2 regions of the Rhizobium sp. BT04 genome follow, and region 1 is predicted to be linked to the other one. Evidence: predicted binding sites of a transcription regulator. Region 1 holds the regulator's gene; the other holds the start of a gene.
The links. The regulator LexA, encoded in region 1, represses DNA repair genes until DNA is damaged. The targets are predictions, from matches to a motif close to TGTTCNNNNTGTGTTCNG.

Region 1 (9,601 bases):
GCGGTCGAGGTGCCCATGGCGTAACGGTTGTTCTCGACGATATAGACGATCGGCAGCTTCCAGAGAGCCGCCATGTTGAAGCTCTCGTAGACCTGGCCCTGGTTGGCGGCGCCGTCGCCGAAATAGGCGATGGAGACATTGCCGTTGCCGCGGTAGCGGTTTGCAAAGGCAAGACCCGTTCCGAGCGAAACCTGGGCGCCGACGATGCCGTGACCGCCGTAGAAATGCTTTTCTTTCGAGAACATGTGCATCGAGCCGCCCTTCCCGTGGGAATAGCCGCTGCGGCGCCCGGTCAGTTCCGCCATGACGCCGCGCGCTTCCATGCCGGTTGCCAGCATGTGGCCGTGGTCGCGATAGGCGGTGATGACCTGGTCGCCTTCCTTCTGCGCCATCTGCATGCCGACGACGACAGCTTCCTGACCGATGTAGAGGTGGCAAAAGCCGCCGATGAAGCCCATGCCGTAAAGCTGACCGGCCTTCTCCTCGAAGCGGCGGATCAGCAGCATTTCGCGATAGGCCTTAAGCTCCTCATCGCGATCGAAGTCGGCCACAGGGCCTCCATTCGATGCCTTGGCTGCCGGTTTTGCTGCAGTTTTGCGGCTGGAAACGGTCGCGGTCTTTCGCGGCGCCATTCAACCCTCCCTATGGGTTTGTCGTTTCTCGGTGGCGCGTACCATAGGGAAGAAACATGACCACAGCAATGCCATAATTGCATGGCTCGTATTCGGCACTAAATTATTGATAAAACAGAGAAAAATACAATTAACCCAATTCAGGTTAATTGGAATAATGATTGAATATGACGATCTCGTCGGCGCGCGACATATTGAGCTGATAGCGCGCTTTTTCGTCCAGCATATCCTTGTCGAGCGAACCGTCACTCAGCAGCGCGACCTGATTTTCCAGATGTTCGCGCTTCGCCTTCAAGATCGCAAGCTCTTTTTCGCGTGCGACACGCTGATGCTCGAACGTTTCCGTCGCGCGCAGGCCGTAATCGCCATGAATGCAATGATAACCGAAATAGGAAAGGAAGGCGACCGTCATGGCCGGAATGACGAAGCGGCCGAGCTTTCTCTTCTTATGATGCTTTGTCCACATACACGCATGCTCTTGAACGCATTACCAATTCGTTCAATCTACCGCGCAGAGATTAACCGTTCGTTGACTCTAAAGAAGCGCAACAAAAAACCCGCGCCGGGAGGGCGCGGGTCGAGCATTGCCAATCAGATCAGCCGCGGATGATCGAACGGCCGGCATACTGGGCCTGGGGGCCGAGACCTTCTTCGATGCGGATCAGTTGGTTGTACTTGGCAAGGCGGTCGGAACGCGACAGCGAGCCGGTCTTGATCTGACCGCAGTTGGTGGCGACCGCGAGATCGGCGATGGTCGAATCTTCGGTTTCACCGGAGCGGTGCGACATGACGGCGGTGTAGGCTGCCTTGTGCGCCGTGTTGACGGCGTCAAGGGTCTCCGTCAGCGAGCCGATCTGGTTGACCTTGACGAGGATCGAATTGGCGACGCCCATGCGGATGCCGTCGCGAAGACGGGCGGAATTGGTGACGAAGAGATCGTCGCCGACGAGCTGGGTCTTCTTGCCGGCCAGGTCGGTCAGCGTCTTCCAGCCGTCCCAGTCGTCTTCGGCCATGCCGTCCTCGATCGAGATGATCGGATATTTGGCGGCGAGTTCGGCCAGATATTCGGCCATGGCGCCCGATTCGAGCGTGCGGCCTTCACCTTCGAGAACGTATTTGCCGTCCTTGAAGAATTCCGTCGAGGCGCAATCGAGGCCGAGGTAGATGTCCTCACCCGGCCTGTAGCCGGCTTTCTCGACCGACTTGACGATGAAGTCGAGGGCTTCCGAAGCGCTCTTCAGGCCCGGTGCGAAACCGCCTTCGTCGCCGACATTGGTGTTGTGGCCCTGTGCGGCAAGTTCCTTGCGGAGCGTATGGAAGACTTCCGAGCCCATGCGCACGGCTTCGGCGATCGTGTCGGCGCCGACCGGCAGGATCATGAACTCCTGGAAATCGATCGGGTTGTCGGCATGGGCGCCGCCGTTGATGATGTTCATCATCGGCACCGGCAGGAGGCTGGCGGAAGCGCCGCCGACATAACGGTAAAGCGGCAGGCCGGAGGCCTGGGCGGCAGCCTTGGCGACGGCGAGCGAGACGCCGAGGATGGCGTTGGCGCCGAGGCGCGACTTGTTCGGCGTGCCGTCCAGCTCGATCATGATGTTGTCGATCTGGATCTGGTTTTCGGCGTCGATGCCGCCGATCGCGTCGAAGATCTCGGTGTTGGCGGCATCGACCGCCTTCTGGACGCCCTTGCCGAGGTAGCGCTTGCCGCCGTCGCGCAGCTCGACCGCCTCATGCGCGCCCGTCGAGGCACCCGAGGGAACGGCCGCGCGGCCCATGCTGCCGTCTTCGAGATAGACATCGACTTCGACGGTGGGGTTGCCACGGCTATCGAGAATCTCGCGGGCGATGATATCGGTGATTGCAGTCATGGGTTCTTCCTGCTCGGTGGGTGATAAGTCGTTCGAAGCCTGTCATAATCGAAGGCGTGCAAATTACAATGGCGCAGTTTTCCGCCTTCGAACCAGCTTGTCCGATCTCGCCTACAGCACGATCATGTCAGGCTGTTGAACGTCAGGCCTTGGCGACCGCGTCGAAGGCGAGCAGCTTTTCCAGAAGCCGCGGCATGTCCTTGAGATAGACCATGTTCGGGCCATCGGAAGGCGCATTGTCCGGGTCCTGATGGGTTTCGACGAAGACGCCGGCAATGCCGGTCGCTACCGCTGCACGCGCCAGCGTTTCCACGAATTCCCGTTGACCGCCGGAGGAATCCCCCTGCCCGCCCGGCTGCGCCACGGAATGTGTGGCATCGAAAACAACGGGGGCGCCCATCGCTGCCATGATCGGCAACGAACGCATATCGGAAACCAGAGTGTTGTAACCGAAGGAGGCGCCGCGCTCGCACAGCAGCACGTTCGGATTGCCGCTGGCGTTGAGCTTCTTCAGGACGTTCTTCATATCCCAGGGAGCGAGGAACTGGCCCTTCTTGACGTTGACGACGCGGCCGGTCTTGGCGGCGGCGATGAGAAGATCGGTCTGGCGGCAGAGAAAGGCTGGAATCTGCAGCACATCGATCACCTCTGCCACTTCGGCGCATTGCTCGGCGGTATGGACATCGGTCAGGACGGGAAAGCCGAATTCCTTCTTCAGGTCGGCAAAGACCTCCATACCCTTTTCAATCCCGATGCCGCGTTCGGCCGAAAGCGAAGTGCGGTTCGCCTTGTCGAACGAGCTCTTATAGACGAGGCCGATGCCGAGCTTTTCGCAAAGCTCCTTCAGCGTGCCGGCGACCATGAAGGCGTGGTCGCGGCTCTCCATCTGGCAGGGGCCGGCAATCAGCGACAGGCGGCCGGCATTTGAAAAGGTGACCTGGCCCTGGCCTTCGCCGATCTTGACTTCGGAATTCGTATCGGTGCTCATCGTGTTTCCTCGAAGGCGAAGAGCGTGCCCTGCCCGGGCGCGGGCTTCACCAGAATGCGATTGTTCTTGCGCGTATACGTCACTCCGTTAGCAGCCAAATGCGCTTCTGTCACGGCAAGATCGGCGACAGCAAAGAGGATTGCCCGGCCGCGCAGGCCGCGGTCGGCGGATGAGACGGCGATCTCGAAATAGGCCTCCAGCCCTTCCGGCGTCATCAGGCTGATTCTCGCATTCGACGCGGCGATATTGACGCCGAAACCGGTTTTCTCGATTGCCGGCTGCGCCGCGACGAGGCTGACGAAGGCGCCGAATGCGGCGGCATCAGGCGCGCAAAGCGCAACCTCGGTTATGCCGATGACGCCATTGGCATGTTTCTCCAGCGCACCACGGTCAGCCGGGAGCGGGTTGATGCGCTGACAGGTGAAGAGGAAGAAATCAGGCGCCCGCAGATCGCTGGCGAAAGCCAATTTGAAGCTGCCGACGCTCTCGGAACCATCCGGCATCATCATCGGCCGGCTGAACTCCAGCATCTCGCCGGCGCTCGATCCCTTGCTGGCGAAATTCTTATGATCACGGGCAGAATCTTCGGTGGCGAAGACGATTGCCGAAAGCCCCTCCTCGCCGCAGCGGAAACGGAAAGCCTGGTTGCGGGCGGTGAAGACATTGCCTTGCCGCGCCGACGTCTCGCTCTCGGCGATGCTCGCAACCCCGAGCGGCTCCAGATAGGTCTTGTCGGCAAAAAAGACGCAGGCATTTTCCGTTCCGAAGGGATGGCGCGCCTCGGCGGCAACGGTAAAGCCGAGCTTGCCGAGCCTTTCGCGCGCCAGATCGATATTGACGACGGGCAGCACGACGTGATCCAGCGGATGCGGTTTGGCGGAATGCGCGTTCATGATATCCCCTCTCGTGGCAAAGCAGAGATGTGTGAGAGTGCCACCCAAGGCAAGACTTGTCCGCCAATCCGGCGAACGAAAATAAAAATCTCAACGAGTTGGCGGCAAGTTTTACGGAAATTTAGCCACTTGCGGAACACATATGGAACATATAGTGTCTGTTCTGGATTTGTTTCAATCAGGGGTCTGACGTCGATGCTCACGCGCAAACAACAGGAGCTTCTCCTTTTCATTCATGAGCGCATGAAGGAGTCCGGCGTTCCGCCGTCTTTCGACGAAATGAAGGATGCCCTCGATCTTGCCTCGAAGTCCGGCATTCATCGCCTGATTACAGCGCTCGAAGAACGCGGCTTCATTCGCCGCCTACCGAACCGGGCCCGGGCACTCGAGGTCATCAAGCTTCCGGAGGCCTACAGCCCCAGCATCCAGCCACGGCGGGGCTTTTCGCCGAGCGTCATCGAAGGCAGCCTCGGCAAGCCCCAGCCGGTCGCCGCTCCCGCTCCTGCCAAACCTGTCGCCGATAACGGCAACTCGGTCTCCGTGCCTGTTATGGGCCGGATCGCCGCCGGCGTGCCGATCTCGGCGATCCAGAACAATACCCACGACATCGTCGTTCCCGCCGACATGCTCGGCTCCGGTGAACATTATGCGCTCGAGGTCAAGGGCGATTCGATGATCGATGCCGGCATCTTCGACGGCGACACCGTGATCATCCGCAACGGCAGCACCGCAAGTCCCGGCGACATCGTCGTTGCCCTCGTCGATGACGAGGAAGCGACGCTGAAGCGCTTCCGCCGCAAAGGCGCCTCGATCGCGCTGGAGGCCGCCAACCCGGCATACGAGACCCGGATCTTCGGGCCGGACCGCGTCAAGGTACAGGGCAAGCTCGTCGGCCTCATTCGCCGCTATCACTGACACCAGACAGGCCGGATTCGGCAAAACTGTTGCTGCGCCAGTCATAGGCGCGATGGCGCATCCATGGCCGCGACAGGGTCTCGAATGCGCTCACGACCTCCAGGCCGGCATCGGTGAAGCGCAACTCCACGGAGCCTGTCCTGCGCAGCGTCTCGCCGGTAAAGAGCGTCCCACCAGAGCGGCAGCTGTTGAAACGCAGGCGGACCGATGTCACGACGATATCGGCCGCATCGCAGGCCGGACCGAGATAGGCGGCATTGTCGATGACGGTGACGATATGGCCATTGCCGAGCCTTGATGTGCACCAGGCCTTCTTGACGCAGGAAAAACGGTTTGCGTCGCCGCCCGCGGCCGCCGCCTGCATCGCCGTCCTCGCTTCGTTCTGCTGATCGCGGGAGAGCCTGACGCGGCGGTCTTCTCCTTCCGGCGGGATAGCGGGACCATCCAGCATCTTCGGCGCTGCATGCGTCGGCAGGACCAGCGCTCGCTGCCACTGGTCGAAGATGAAATCCGGCGGGTTTTCACGGTTGGAAGCGATCGCCGCGACCGCGACGACCGCAACCAGACTACCATCCTCCGAAATCACCAGGTCCGGCGGCCGGGGAACCGGCAGAAGCAGCAGGATAAGAGTCGCGACTGATATGATCGATGTGCCGACATGGCGCAGCCGGGTGCGCAGCAGCGTCAGCAGCAGAAAGCCTGCCACGGCAACAGCGAAATACCAGGCGGGCAAGCGGCCGATGCCGATATCACCGCCCCAGCCGGACACCGTCTTGGCGACCGCAATCACCAGATCGAGGCCGAATCCGACCACCTCCCAGAGGGGAGCGTCCAGACCGAAAGGCATGAGCAACATCGCCAGCAGCCCGGCCGGCATGACGATGAAGGAAATGATCGGCATCGTCGCGAGGTTTGCCGGCAGGCCGTAAGCGGTCAGGCGATGAAAATGCTCGATCGAAAACAGCGCGGTGGAAAAACCGCCGATCAGCGAGGTCAGAAAGACGCCGCCGAAGAAACCGGCGACGGCGACCACCGGCCTGACGATCGGCAGTTTCAGCAAGGCGTTTTCCCGGACACGCCGATCCTTCCACAGCTGATAACCCGATACCAAAGCCAATGTCGCGGCAAAGGACATTTGAAAGCTCGGGCCCAAGACTTCGGAGGGTGAAATGGCGATGATGACCAACGCGGAGAGAACGACATTGCGCAGGCTGATCGATGGCCGATCGAAGAACACGGCAACCAGCATGATGGCCATCATGATAAAGGCGCGTTCGGCCGAGACCCCGAAACCGGAGATCAGGAAATAGGCGGTGACGGCGATGAGCGCGCCGGCGGCGGCGATCTTCTTGGTCGGATAGGCCTGGGCGACGCCGGGAAAGAGGCTGAGCAGCATCCGGAAACCGACGAAGAAGATGCCGGCCGACAACGCCATATTGAGGCCCGAGATCGCAACGATATGGGCAAGGCCGGACTGGCGCAGCGCCTCCGTCGTCGCATTCGAGATGGCGCGCCGCTCATCCGTCACCAGAGCAGCGGCAAAAGCGCCCGTGTCGCCGGGCAGGATCGATCGTATGCGGTCGCCGATGCCGCTGCGCAGCCGGTAGAGCCATTCGAGCAGAGCGTCCGACGTCGACCTGGCAGCCTGCGGGCCTGCCTGCACGTCGACTTTCTCAGGCGCGCCATAGAAGAAACCATTGGCGCCGATGCCATCGAAATAAGCACCGAATGAGAAGTCGTTGAGCGCAGGAAGTGCGGGGCCTGCCGGTGGCGTCAGCCGTGCCCTGCCGGTGATAATGTCGCCGATCTCGAAAGGCGCGTCGGCGCCACGGACGATTGCGGTTATGCGTCCCGGCGGCCGCTTCAACTCCGGCGCCTCCGTGCCCGCGACGGCAAGAATGTAGCGCCAGCGCCCGCGGCCGTCGCCTTCCCGCCGTTCGACACGGCCCGTCACCGTCGTCGTCACGGATGAATCGAGGATGACGGTCGAAGCCCGCCAGCTCTCGAACTCAGCCGAGAGCATGCCGCAGGCGAAAAGTGCAAGCGCAGCGAACGTCGCCCGCAATGCCGGCCGGCTGCGGCCGGTCAGGAAAACCGCGGCCGCCGGCACCAGCAGGCAAAGCAGCGATGCAACGAGGGGAAAATCCGATGCGGCGAGAAACCAGACGGCCGAGCCGGCGCCGAGGAAGACCGGCGAGAACAGCAGCAGACGGCCATGATCGGCTTCCTCGGCCAGCATGCAGGCCCCGGCACGCAGCGATTGCATGGCTGCGGCCGGCAGCCGGTGGCGCAACGGCACTGCCGACTGTGTCCTTGCCGGTCGCGTCACCACGACAGACGCAGCAAAATCCGGCTGATCGGCGACGCCGGTGCCCGCTTCCGGCCGCAATTCGACTGTCGTCAATTCCTGCATATGCCGCCCAAGGTCACCCGCACTGGCGGCCAGAATGCAACCTTCAATCAAAACGAGCAAGAATAATCGATTGAAATATGAGGGGAAATCGCGAGCGCCAAAAGACCAGTCGAATCATTGGCTTCCGCTATGCGTGCGGCTCATCGCTGCAGTGCCTAAAAGGTGATGCCGCAATGCACAAAATGCCATCGGGGTAACTTGGCATTAGCTTCGCGATCATATAGCTATCGGTGAGGACGCTTAACCCCTATGGCGCTTTTGTGGCGCCACCGCCAGTTCGGAGGATCAGCATGACGGATCAAAGCGCAACAATAAAAATCGGTGACAAATCAGTCGACCTCGCTGTCAAAAGCGGCACGATCGGCCCGAGCGTCATCGATATCGGTGCTCTCTACAAGAACACCGCTTCCTTCACCTACGATCCGGGTTTTACCTCGACCGCATCCTGTGAATCCAAAATCACCTATATCGACGGCGACGAGGGTGTGCTGCTGCATCGCGGCTATCCGATCGAGCAGTTGGCCGAGCATGGCGACTTCCTCGAGGTCTGCTACCTGCTTCTCTACGGCGAACTGCCGACCACCGCGCAGAAGAAGGATTTCGATTATCGCGTCACGCACCACACCATGGTGCACGAGCAGATGAGCCGCTTCTTTACCGGCTTCCGCCGTGATGCGCATCCGATGGCCGTCATGTGCGGCTGTGTCGGCGCGCTGTCGGCCTTCTATCACGACTCCACCGACATCACCGATCCGCACCAGCGCATGGTCGCCAGCCTGCGCATGATCGCCAAGATGCCGACGCTCGCCGCCATGGCCTACAAGTACCATATCGGCCAGCCCTTCGTTTACCCGAAGAACGATCTCGACTACGCCTCGAACTTCCTGCGCATGTGCTTTGCCGTGCCCTGCGAGGAATATGTGGTCAATCCGGTGCTTGCCCGCGCCATGGATCGTATCTTCATCCTGCATGCCGACCACGAGCAGAACGCCTCGACCTCGACCGTCCGGCTCGCCGGCTCGTCGGGCGCCAACCCGTTCGCCTGCATCGCCGCCGGCATCGCCTGCCTCTGGGGCCCCGCCCATGGCGGCGCCAACGAAGCGGCGCTCAACATGCTTTCGGAAATCGGCTCGGTCGACCACATTCCGGAATATATCGCCCGCGCCAAGGACAAGAACGATCCGTTCCGCCTGATGGGCTTCGGTCACCGCGTCTACAAGAACTATGATCCGCGCGCCAAGATCATGCAGAAGACGACGCATGAAGTGCTCGGCGAACTCGGCATCAAGGACGATCCGTTGCTCGAAGTGGCGATGGAGCTGGAGCGCATCGCGCTCACCGACGAATATTTCATCGAGAAGAAGCTCTATCCGAATATCGACTTCTATTCCGGTATCACGCTGAAGGCGCTGGGCTTCCCCACGACCATGTTCACCGTGCTGTTCGCGCTCGCCCGCACCGTCGGCTGGATCGCCCAGTGGAACGAGATGATCGAAGATCCGGAACAGCGCATCGGCCGTCCGCGCCAGCTCTATGTCGGCGAACCGAAGCGCGATTACGTGCCGGTTTCGAAACGCTGATTGCTTCGAACTCCAAAAGAAAACCCGGTCAGGAATGGCCGGGTTTTTTGTTGGCTAAAACAGCGAGCACGATCTGCGCCGAATGCTCACCAGGCGGTATTTCCGTCTGCATTCGCTGCCAGATAAGTTCGTAGCCTTCCTTCATTGCCTTGAGCTGGTAGGTGTCGGCCGACAGCCTTTCCATCCAGCGCGCAAGGCTTGCGCCGCGAACGACGTCGTTCAGATATTCCGGCACAACCGGGTAATCCGCGATCAGGTTCGGCAGTGCGCCGGTCCAGGTCTTGATGCGCCCTGTCAGCATTCGCATGA
Region 2 (9,601 bases), 1.7 Mb from region 1:
TCGTCGGAAAGGCTGTTTCCGCTCCGCTGTGCCGATTCCGCAATGTCTCGCTTCATCGCCTCGGAAATATTTCTGATCAGAAAATCACCCATGCGGCGCCTCCATCATGATATCAGTGATATCATAGTGCCTCACCGGTGAATTTTCAACGTGCTGCTCAGAGCACCTTGGACTTCGCCGCCTTGGTGAACTTCTTGATGACCATTTCCCGCTTCAACCGCGAGATATGATCGATGAAGAGCACCCCGTTCAGATGGTCGATCTCGTGCTGCAGGCAGGTGGCGAGCAGGCCGTCGGCTTCAACAGTCTGTTCCTTGCCGTTGCGGTCGAGATATTTGACCGAGACGACGGCGGGGCGTTCGACCTCGGCATAATAATCCGGGATCGACAGGCAGCCTTCCTCATAGACCGAGCGCTCGTCGGACGATGTGACGATCTCGGGATTGATGAAGACCTGCGGCTGCTTTTCTTCACCCTCGCGCGACACATCGATCACCAGCATGCGGCGCGGTACGCCGATCTGGATCGCCGCAAGGCCGATGCCCGGCGCGTCGTACATGGTTTCCAGCATGTCGTCGGCAAGGCGCTGCAGGTCGGCGTCGACCCGCTCGATCGGCTTGGAGAGCTGGCGGAGAAGGGGATCGGGAAGAATGATGAGTGGCTTGATGGTCATGGCGTTCCCATAACCCATCTTTTCCGACTATGGAATTATCCGGCGGGCGGGGAAGACGCTTTTTTCCCATCCCCGCCCGGAATTTCGCCATATTCGCCTCACGCCGCCCGGCGGGCAGCGGTGACGGCACGGCCCTCCGGCCGGGCGCGGAAGCGCCGCAGCAGCTCGATCAGGCTTTCCACCTCGTCCTTGAGGCGGCGGGTTTCCGCCGACGATTGTTCGACCATGTCCGAATTCTGCTGGGTGATCGCCCCCATGTTGCGGACGGCGACGCTGACCTCGTTGACGCCGGTCGCCTGATCGCGGGCGGCGGCGGCGATATCGGCGACGAAACGGTTGATGATGTCGATGCGGCTGATCATGTCATTCAGTGCCTCACCGGTGCTGGAAACGATGCCGACACCCTCGTTGACCTGGGTCGAGCTCTGCGAGATCAGGTTCTTGACCTCCTTGGCCGCTTCCGCCGTACGCTGGGCAAGCTGGCGGACTTCCTGGGCGACGACGGCAAAGCCCTTGCCGGCATCGCCGGCGCGGGCGGCCTCGACACCGGCGTTCAGCGCCAGAAGATTGGTCTGAAAAGCGATCTCATCGATGACGCCGATGATCTTGGAGATCCCGGTCGAGGATTTCTCGATGCCGGCCATCGCCGAGACGGCGCTGGTGACGAGTTCGCCCGAGTTCTTCGCCTTCTCTTGCGTTTCGCGCACGGCGGCCGAAGCCTTCTCGGCATTGGCGGCGGTCTGGCCGACGCTGACGGAAAGCTGCTGCAGGGCGGCCGAGCTCTCCTCGACGCCTGCCGCCTGCTGGGCGGTGCGCAGCGCCAGATCGTTGGTGGCATTGGAAATGACGTCGGCGCCGCTCATGATCTGGCCCGAGGTCTCGCGCACGGAGGCGAAGGACTGGCTTAGCGCCCTGACGGCGCGGTTGTAATCCTCGGCCATCTGCCTGAAATTGCCCGGCAGGTCGGACGGCAGGGTGGCTTCGAGATCACCTTTCGACAGTGCTTCCAGAGCGCGGCGCAGCTGCTCCAGCGCGGTCGCCTGATCGGATTCGGCCTGGGCACGCTCCTCTTCCAGAGCGCGGCGCTTTGCTTCGAGCGTCTCCAGATAGACCGAGATGGAATAGTCCATGTCGAGCATGCCGGCCTTGATAACGGCCGACAGCTTCTCGGCCAGTTGCTTGCCCTGCTGGCGCGCGAAGACCGACGGCCACTGCTTTTCCATGATGCCCTTGACCAGCTCGGACATGACGATGGCGTAACCGCCGATATACCAGCGCGGCTCCAGCCCGATGCGGGCGTGCGTCCGGCCGACCGCGGTCACGCCGTTGACATAGCTCTCGTCGAAGGCGCCGCCGGCAAGATTGGCCCAATGATCCTGCTGGCGCTTCTTGGCATGGCCGACATGGTTCTTATCGGCGAAAAAGCCTGAAACAGCAGGGGTCCTGGCGATCTTGGCATAGAATTTATCAAGGGCGCCGCCGATTAGCTCGGATATGACAGGGCGCAGATCCCGCATCGACTTGCGCGCCGCCTCATCCAGTTCGATGAAATCGAGGCGTTGCCTGAGGGCACTGTCGGTCTGCTGGGATGTCATGGAGGGTCTCTGTACTTGGCGCGAGGCGCGGGAAGGAATTTCTGCGCCACAGGTTTTGGCGAATATGGTTGAGCAATCGTTAAATCGGCGCGCGATTTTTTCTCAGGCGCCGGCAGGAGCCGCAGCGGGGGGAAGATAGTGAGGACTGCCAATTTCGTTCACGTTTTGATCTATATATCGCCGTGTCTTCTGTTATGCTCGCGGCATGACCGTCCATTCCGAATCGCTCGCCCTTTCCCTTGCCTCGATCAGTCCGGCCATGCTGGCGCTTGCCGGCGGGGTTCTCGCCGCCCTCGCCCTGCTGGTGATCGTGCTTCTGCTGCGCAGCGCCAGCCTTCGCCGCGAACAGGCGGAGGAGGCGAGCTTCCGCGCTGGGGAAAACGAAGCGCGCATGGCCGAGCTTTTGAAGATCCAGGCGGAGATGCAGGGCCGCATCGCGGCGATGACCGAAGTCTTCGGCGCGCGGCAGAGTGAACTCAACCAGACGATCAGCCAACGCCTCGACGGCATGTCGCAGCGTGTCAACTCGACGATCACCGAGCAGACCAGATCGACGCATGAGAACCTGCAGCGGCTGCAGGAACGGCTGGCGGTGATCGATGCCGCACAGAACAATATCCAGACCCTCGCCAAGGATGTCGTCGGGCTGCAGGCCATTCTGTCCAACAAGCAGACGCGCGGCGCCTTCGGCCAGTCGAGGATGGAAACGATCGTCGCCGACGGCCTGCCGATGGGCGCCTATACCTTCCAGCAGACGCTGTCCAACGGCTCGCGGCCGGACTGCACGATCCGCATGCCGAACGGCGCGCCGCCGCTGGTCATCGATGCGAAATTTCCGCTCGAAGCCTGGAACGCCATCCGCGACGCCGGCAGCCCGGAGGCCGGCAAGATCGCCGGCCAGCAGTTCCGCCGCGACATGGAGGTCCATATAAGGGACATTTCCGAGAAATATCTGATCCAGGGGGAAACCCAGGATACGGCCTTTCTCTTCGTGCCGTCGGAATCGATCTTCGCCGAGATCCACGAGAACTTCGAGGCCGTGGTGCAGAAGGCGCACCGGGCGCGCATCGTCATCGTCTCGCCGTCGCTGCTGATGCTGTCGATCCAGGTCATCCAGGCGGTGCTCAAGGACCAGCGCATGCGGGCGCAGGCACATCTGATCCAGGGCGAGGTGGCGATCCTGATGGAGGATCTCAGCCGCCTCGACGAGCGGGTGCGCAAGCTGCAGGGCCACTTCGCCATGGCGCAGAAGGATATCGACATGGTGGTCACCTCGGCCGACAAACTCACCAGGCGCGGCGCCAAGATCGAGGCGCTGGAATTCGAGGCCGGCGGCGGCGACGAAAAGCCTGCCCGCGACAGCGAACCCGCCGCCAAATCGGTGGAAAGCCGCACCGGTCTTCTCAAGCTCCGGGTGGTTGACGAGGAGTGACCGCTTCGGGCAGTGTCTCGCCCGCAAGAAACAGCAGGAGCATGATGCCGTCGGAAAACCACGCTGAGTTTTCGGCATCACGCTCTATCGAAGAATTGGAGCATGACGTCAGTTGCTGGCTCCAAAAGACGGGACACCCTGATGATCACAGTTTTCGGGTCCATCAACATGGACCTCATCGCCACCACCGAGCGCCTGCCGAAGCCCGGCGAAACGGTGGCCGGCAACGGTTTTGCCACGGCCGCCGGCGGCAAGGGCGCCAACCAGGCGCTCGCCGCCCGCCGCGCCGGCCGCTATGTGCATATGGCCGGCGCCGTCGGCAAGGATAGCTTCGCCGCGGATGCCCTTTCGCTGCTCGATGCGGCGGGAACCGATCTTTCTCTCGTCAGGCATGTCGACGGTCCCACAGGCACGGCGCTGATCCTGGTCGGCGGCGACGGCGAAAACATGATCGCCGTCGTTCCCGGCGCCAATGGCCAGGTCACGCCTGACGACGCCGCAACGGCAATCGGCGGCATGAGCGAAGGCGACATCCTGATGCTGCAGCTCGAAGTGCCGGCCGCCGCCGTCGAACGCGCATTGTCGGCCGCCCGCGCCAAGGGCGTCACCAGCATCCTCAACCTTGCTCCGCTGATCCCCGATGCGGCCCGCCTCGGCCGGCTCGCCGATATCGTCATTGCCAATGAGACCGAGTTCGAGCGGCTTGCCGGACAGGACGGCATGGATGCCCAAGCGCGTGAGGCAGCCCTTCAGCGCCTGCACGCCGAAACCGGCCAGACGCTGATCGTGACGCTTGGCGGCGACGGCGTCATCGCCATCCGCGACGGGGCGATTTCAAGGGCGCAGGGGCTGAAGATCGAACCGGTCGACACCGTCGGCGCGGGAGACACATTCTGCGGCTATTTCGCTGCAAGCCTCGACGACGGCCTCGATTTTGCCACGGCGCTGCGCCGCGCGGCCGTTGCCGGCTCGCTCGCCTGCCTCAAATCAGGCGCGCAGCCCTCAATTCCCTTGAGTGAGGAAGTCGCAGACAGAATATAGTCTGCGCCCCTCGCGACACGTCGTCAGGCCTCCCTCAATTTTGAGGGGTGTTTCTGCGGCTTTCCTCATATGAACCACTAAAGTTTCACTCAAATTTAAGAGGTCTCCGGCGATCTTCCCGGTGATCGCCGGATCGTCGCATTTGCGGATCCGCGGCTTACACGGCTGCTCCATGACGGGGCGATGCCTTTGCTCCTGCGCCGGAGAATGCCCGTTCGGCGCATGCTTGCCCGAGGATCCCATGTTCACTTTTCGAATGAAATCGCTTGCGGCGAAACTCATCGTCATCACCGGCGTCGCCATCGCCCTTGTCCTCATCGTTTCTAACTTTTTCCTCATCGGCCAGACCCGGGATCGCGTCCAGACGCTGACGATGGATCAGGCCAACCTCGAGGCAAAATCGATCGCCAATGAAATCGCCGCCAATGTCGGCGAACTCGCCAGCGCCGCCCGCAGCATGATGGGTGTGCTCGGCCGAGCCCATGAAGGCAAGTCGCTCGATCGCAAGGGCATGATCAACGTGTTGAAGGCCAATCTCGAGCAGAATGCCTTCGCCTTCGGCAGCTGGTTCTGCGAGCAGCCCGGTGCGCTTGACGGCAAGATCACCGAGCTTGCCAACAACAAGGACGAAGGCGTCAACAAGAACGGCGTCTTCACGCCCTACTGGTCGAAGACCAAGGATGGCGGCGTCCAGTATTCGACCTTCGATGAAGATTATACCGCCGAATGGTGGAAGCTCGCCGCCGACAGCGGCAAGGGCGCGATCACGACGCCTTACATGGCCGAGGGCACCGACGTGCCGACGCTGCTGACCTCGATTGCCTATCCGGTCATATCAGGCGGCAAGATGATCGGCGTCGGCGGCGTCGATATCTCGCTGAAGTCGCTGACCGACAAGCTGCAGGCGCTGCATCCTTTCGGCTCCGGCCGCGTGACACTGCTGTCGCAGGCCGGCAACTGGATCGTCGCGCCGGTCCCCAACCTGATGACCAAGCCGTATGACGGCGAAGGCGCCGACGTCGTCAAGTCGACCCTGTCGAGCAAACAGCCCGGCCTGGTCAGCAACCTCACCTATGACGGTCTCGCCCCCTTCGACCGCGTCGTCTATCCGTTCGCGGTTCCCGGCGTCAACGCCACCTGGGTCGTGCTCGTCGACGTACCGCACACCGCGATCAACGCGCCGGTACGGGACCAGACCTACATGATGATCATCAACGGCCTGATCGTGCTCGGCGCTGTCATGCTGGCGCTCTATTTCGCCGTCCGCTCGCTGGTGCAACGGCCGCTCGGCGGGCTCGTTGCCAGCGTCGAAGCGCTCGGCAACGGCAAATATGACGAACCGGTCGCAGCCCAGCACCGCACCGACGAAATCGGTTCGGTCGCCAAGGCGCTGGAAGGCTTCCGCTTCACACTCGCCGACAGCCGTCGCCTCGAAGACGATGCCGCCAGAGAGCGGCATGCGGCGGAGAGCGAGCGCAGCCGTTCGGAATCGGAACGCCAGCAATCGGTGTCGCTGCAACGCCATATCGTCTCGATCGTCGGCGCCGGCCTTTCGGAACTGTCGCAGGGCAATCTCGGCTACCGCATCACCGACGAATTCCCCGGCGAATACGGCAAGCTGAAACAGGATTTCAACGCCGCCCTTGCGAGCCTTGAAGAGACCATCAACACGATGACCCTCAGCGTCGCCAATATCGGCTCGGGCACCGGCGAGATCAGCAACAGCGCTTCCGACCTCGCCAAGCGCACCGAACAGCAGGCGGCAAGCCTGGAAGAGACGGCGGCCGCGCTCAACGAGCTCACCGCACAGGTCGATTCCAGCGCCGATCATGCGCGTACCGCCGCCGACAATGTCAACCTCGCCTGCCAGGATGCCGAAAAATCTGGCGAAGTGGTGCAGAAGGCGATTGCCTCGATGCAGGGGATCGAGCAGTCTTCGACGGAGGTTTCCAGGATCATCGGCGTCATCGACGAGATCGCCTTCCAGACCAATCTGCTGGCGTTGAACGCCGGCGTCGAGGCGGCCCGCGCCGGCGAAGCCGGCAAGGGTTTTGCCGTCGTCGCCCAGGAGGTGCGCGAGCTCGCCCAGCGTTCGGCAACCGCCGCCAAGGAGATCAAGACGCTGATCAACACCTCGGCCGTCCAGGTCAAGGAAGGCGTCGACCTCGTCGGGCGCGCCGGCGGCACGCTGCACAAGATCGCCGAGCAGGTGATGGGCATCAACGAGCTCATCCGGCAGATCTCGGCATCGGCCAGCGAACAGGCCGTCGGCCTGAAGGAAATCAACCAGGCCATGAACCAGATGGATCAGGTGACGCAGCAGAACGCAGCGATGGTGGAGGAAGCGACGGCCGCGAGCGTCGCGCTCAACGACGAAGCCCAGACGCTGAAGGCGCTTGCCACGCGCTTCAACGTCTCGGGCTCGGGCAACGCCGCGGCGCTTGCCTCCGTCGCGCAAAAGATGCGGACGCCCGTTGCCGCGGTCGCCTCGCACCGCGTGGCCGCTCCAGCAATCCGCGCGGCCGCTCCTGCGGTCCGCCGAGCGGTTGCCCCGTCGCGCAGTTCGGCGGCCGTGGCTGAGGACAGCTGGGAAGAGTTCTGATCGTTCCGCCGTCTAAATGCAAAGGGCGCCTGATTTCCAGGCGCCCTTCACATTTCGCGGATGATGGGCTTAAGCGGCGTTCGACGTCTGCTCTTCGTTGAGGAAAGCGTAGATCGCCGAAGCGGAATCGGTGGCGCGCAACTTGGCGACGAGATCGTGATCGCGCAGCACGCGGGCGATACGCGACAGCGCCTTGAGATGATCGGCACCCGCGCCCTCCGGCGCCAGCAGCAGGAAGACGAGATCGACGGGCTGGTCGTCCAGCGCCTCGAAGTCGACCGGCTGCTCCAGCCGGGCGAAGATACCGACGATCGAATGGATGTTGACCAGCTTGCCGTGGGGAATGGCGATGCCGTTGCCGACGCCGGTCGAGCCAAGGCGTTCGCGTTGCAGGATGACGTCGAAGATCTCCCGTTCGGACAGCCCGGTGATCCTGGCGGCTCTTGCGGCCAACTCCTGAAGCAACTGTTTCTTGGAATTTACTCTGAGGGCGGGAATGATCGCATCCTGATGGAGCAAATCTGCCAATGCCATTTCTTTTTCCTTCTGTCGCCGGGATCAAATGCAAGGAGCGGCGGCATTACCGCCGCTCACCGCCCAGATCTCAGCCTTTGATATTGGCTGAATCGATCCAGCCAATATTTCCGTCGTGCCGACGGTAAACGATGTTCAGATGTTCCTTGCCGGGGCTGCGGAACAGGAGAAGCGGCTCGTCGGTCATGTCGAGCGCCATCACGGCGGTAGCGACCGACATGGTCTTCAGCTGCTTCGTGCTTTCGGCGACGATTGCCGGGGCGAAATCGTCGGGAATTTCATCCTCGTGGTCAGGAACGGAATCCATGACCGTGTAGGAGACTTCTGCAAAACCGTTCAGATGGTTTCCGGCATGATGGTCCTTCAGCTTGCGCTTGTAGCGGCGCAGCCGTTTTTCGATGCGCTCCGAAGCGGCGTCGAAAGCCAGCTGGGGATCGGTCGCTTCACCGGCCGCATGCAACACCACCCCGCTGTCGAGATGAAGCTTGCAGTCAGCGGAGAAACGAGAACTCGCCTTTTCCACGGTCACCTGACCCGAGTATCCCCCGTCGAAGTATTTCGTGATGGCCATACCAATTTGGTCCTCGATCTTTTGACGGAACGATTCACCAATTTCCATATGTTTACCGGACACACGCACACTCATGGAGTTTCCCTTCTTATCGTCGTTTGCGGGTATCAGTTTACGCCAAGCCTCAGGTTCATCCAAGCACTTCGCGCAATCTCAAGCAAGATCGGCGTCAGCCTGCTGGTCCTTGGTGCCCTTCTGATGTTGGGGATAACTCCAGACGCCGTTCGCGGCATCGATTGCGGCGGGCTTCTAGCCAGCCGCTGCCGAAAAGTCAATAGGGCGAAAAACTGCGATCACTAATGCTCGCCTTGCGTGCATGCGGCACACTGCTACACAGCGCTTATCACCGATCGCCAACCAATGGCTTCCAGGGTCTTCCCGTTATGAGTGCGGCCATCCTTGCCGGGATCGTCATGGCTGCGACACCTGCTATGACGCAAACGAGTCCGATCCATGCCGTCGGGCTCAGCCTTTCGCCGAGGAAGACGATGCCGATCGCAACGCCGATCGGCACCCTGAGATAGGCTTGCGAGGTCGTTCCGACCGAACCCAGCGTCTGGACGAGACGGAAATAGATCGCAAAGGCAAGCGCGGTCGAAAAGGCGGAAAGGCCAAGCAGCGCCAGCATCGATGCCGTCGACGGATCGAGTTCCCAAGGCCGATCGACGACGAGGCCGACGGGCAAGAGAATGACGGCGCCCGAGATCAACGAGCCGGCCGCCGGCACAGCGGGATCGAGACCCTTGAAGTTCTTGCCGAAAATCGCGGCACCTGCATAACAGACGGTCGCCAGGATGATGGCAAGCTGGGCCATCAGGCTTTCGCCGAGCCCGCCGAGCGCTTCAAGGCCGATGACGAGGCAGATGCCGGCAAGGCCCGCCATGACGCCGAAAAGCTTTCGCACCGTCACCTGCTCATGGCGGGTGATCAGCACGGTCAGCAGAAAGGTGAAGATCGGCGTTGCCGAATTGAGAATCACCGCCAATCCCGCATCGACGGTTTGTTCCGCCCAGGCGATCAGGGTGAAGGGAACGACGCTGTTCAGACAGGCCTGGAGGAAGAACCGCTGCCACGTCGCGAGGTCATTGGGCAGGCGGATTTTGCGGTGGCGGAGGACGGCAAGCAGAATGGCGCCGGCAATCAGCGTGCGCGC

Region 2: QMO82_RS25155 (DNA recombination protein RmuC) is a predicted target of LexA. The motif match lies at 2,424-2,441, and genes of this name have one in related genera.

The regions. Positions count from the first base shown of each region.
Region 1 is NZ_CP125652.1:486,265-495,865, reverse strand. Features, by position in the region: gene pdhA (pyruvate dehydrogenase (acetyl-transferring) E1 component subunit alpha) at 1-632, opposite strand, end outside; gene QMO82_RS10970 (septum formation initiator family protein) at 778-1,098, opposite strand; gene eno (phosphopyruvate hydratase) at 1,229-2,503, opposite strand; gene kdsA (3-deoxy-8-phosphooctulonate synthase) at 2,646-3,491, opposite strand; gene QMO82_RS10955 (VOC family protein) at 3,488-4,384, opposite strand; gene lexA (transcriptional repressor LexA) at 4,580-5,299, shown strand; gene QMO82_RS10945 (ComEC/Rec2 family competence protein) at 5,280-7,712, opposite strand; gene gltA (citrate synthase) at 8,003-9,292, shown strand; gene lpxB (lipid-A-disaccharide synthase) at 9,321-9,601, opposite strand, start outside.
Region 2 is NZ_CP125652.1:3,464,448-3,474,048, reverse strand. Features, by position in the region: gene QMO82_RS25170 (plasmid stabilization protein) at 1-92, opposite strand, end outside; gene def (peptide deformylase) at 158-673, opposite strand; gene QMO82_RS25160 (globin-coupled sensor protein) at 772-2,268, opposite strand; gene QMO82_RS25155 (DNA recombination protein RmuC) at 2,474-3,700, shown strand; gene QMO82_RS25150 (ribokinase) at 3,842-4,741, shown strand; gene QMO82_RS25145 (methyl-accepting chemotaxis protein) at 4,983-7,343, shown strand; gene ptsN (PTS IIA-like nitrogen regulatory protein PtsN) at 7,413-7,877, opposite strand; gene raiA (ribosome-associated translation inhibitor RaiA) at 7,948-8,523, opposite strand; gene QMO82_RS25130 (DMT family transporter) at 8,792-9,601, opposite strand, start outside.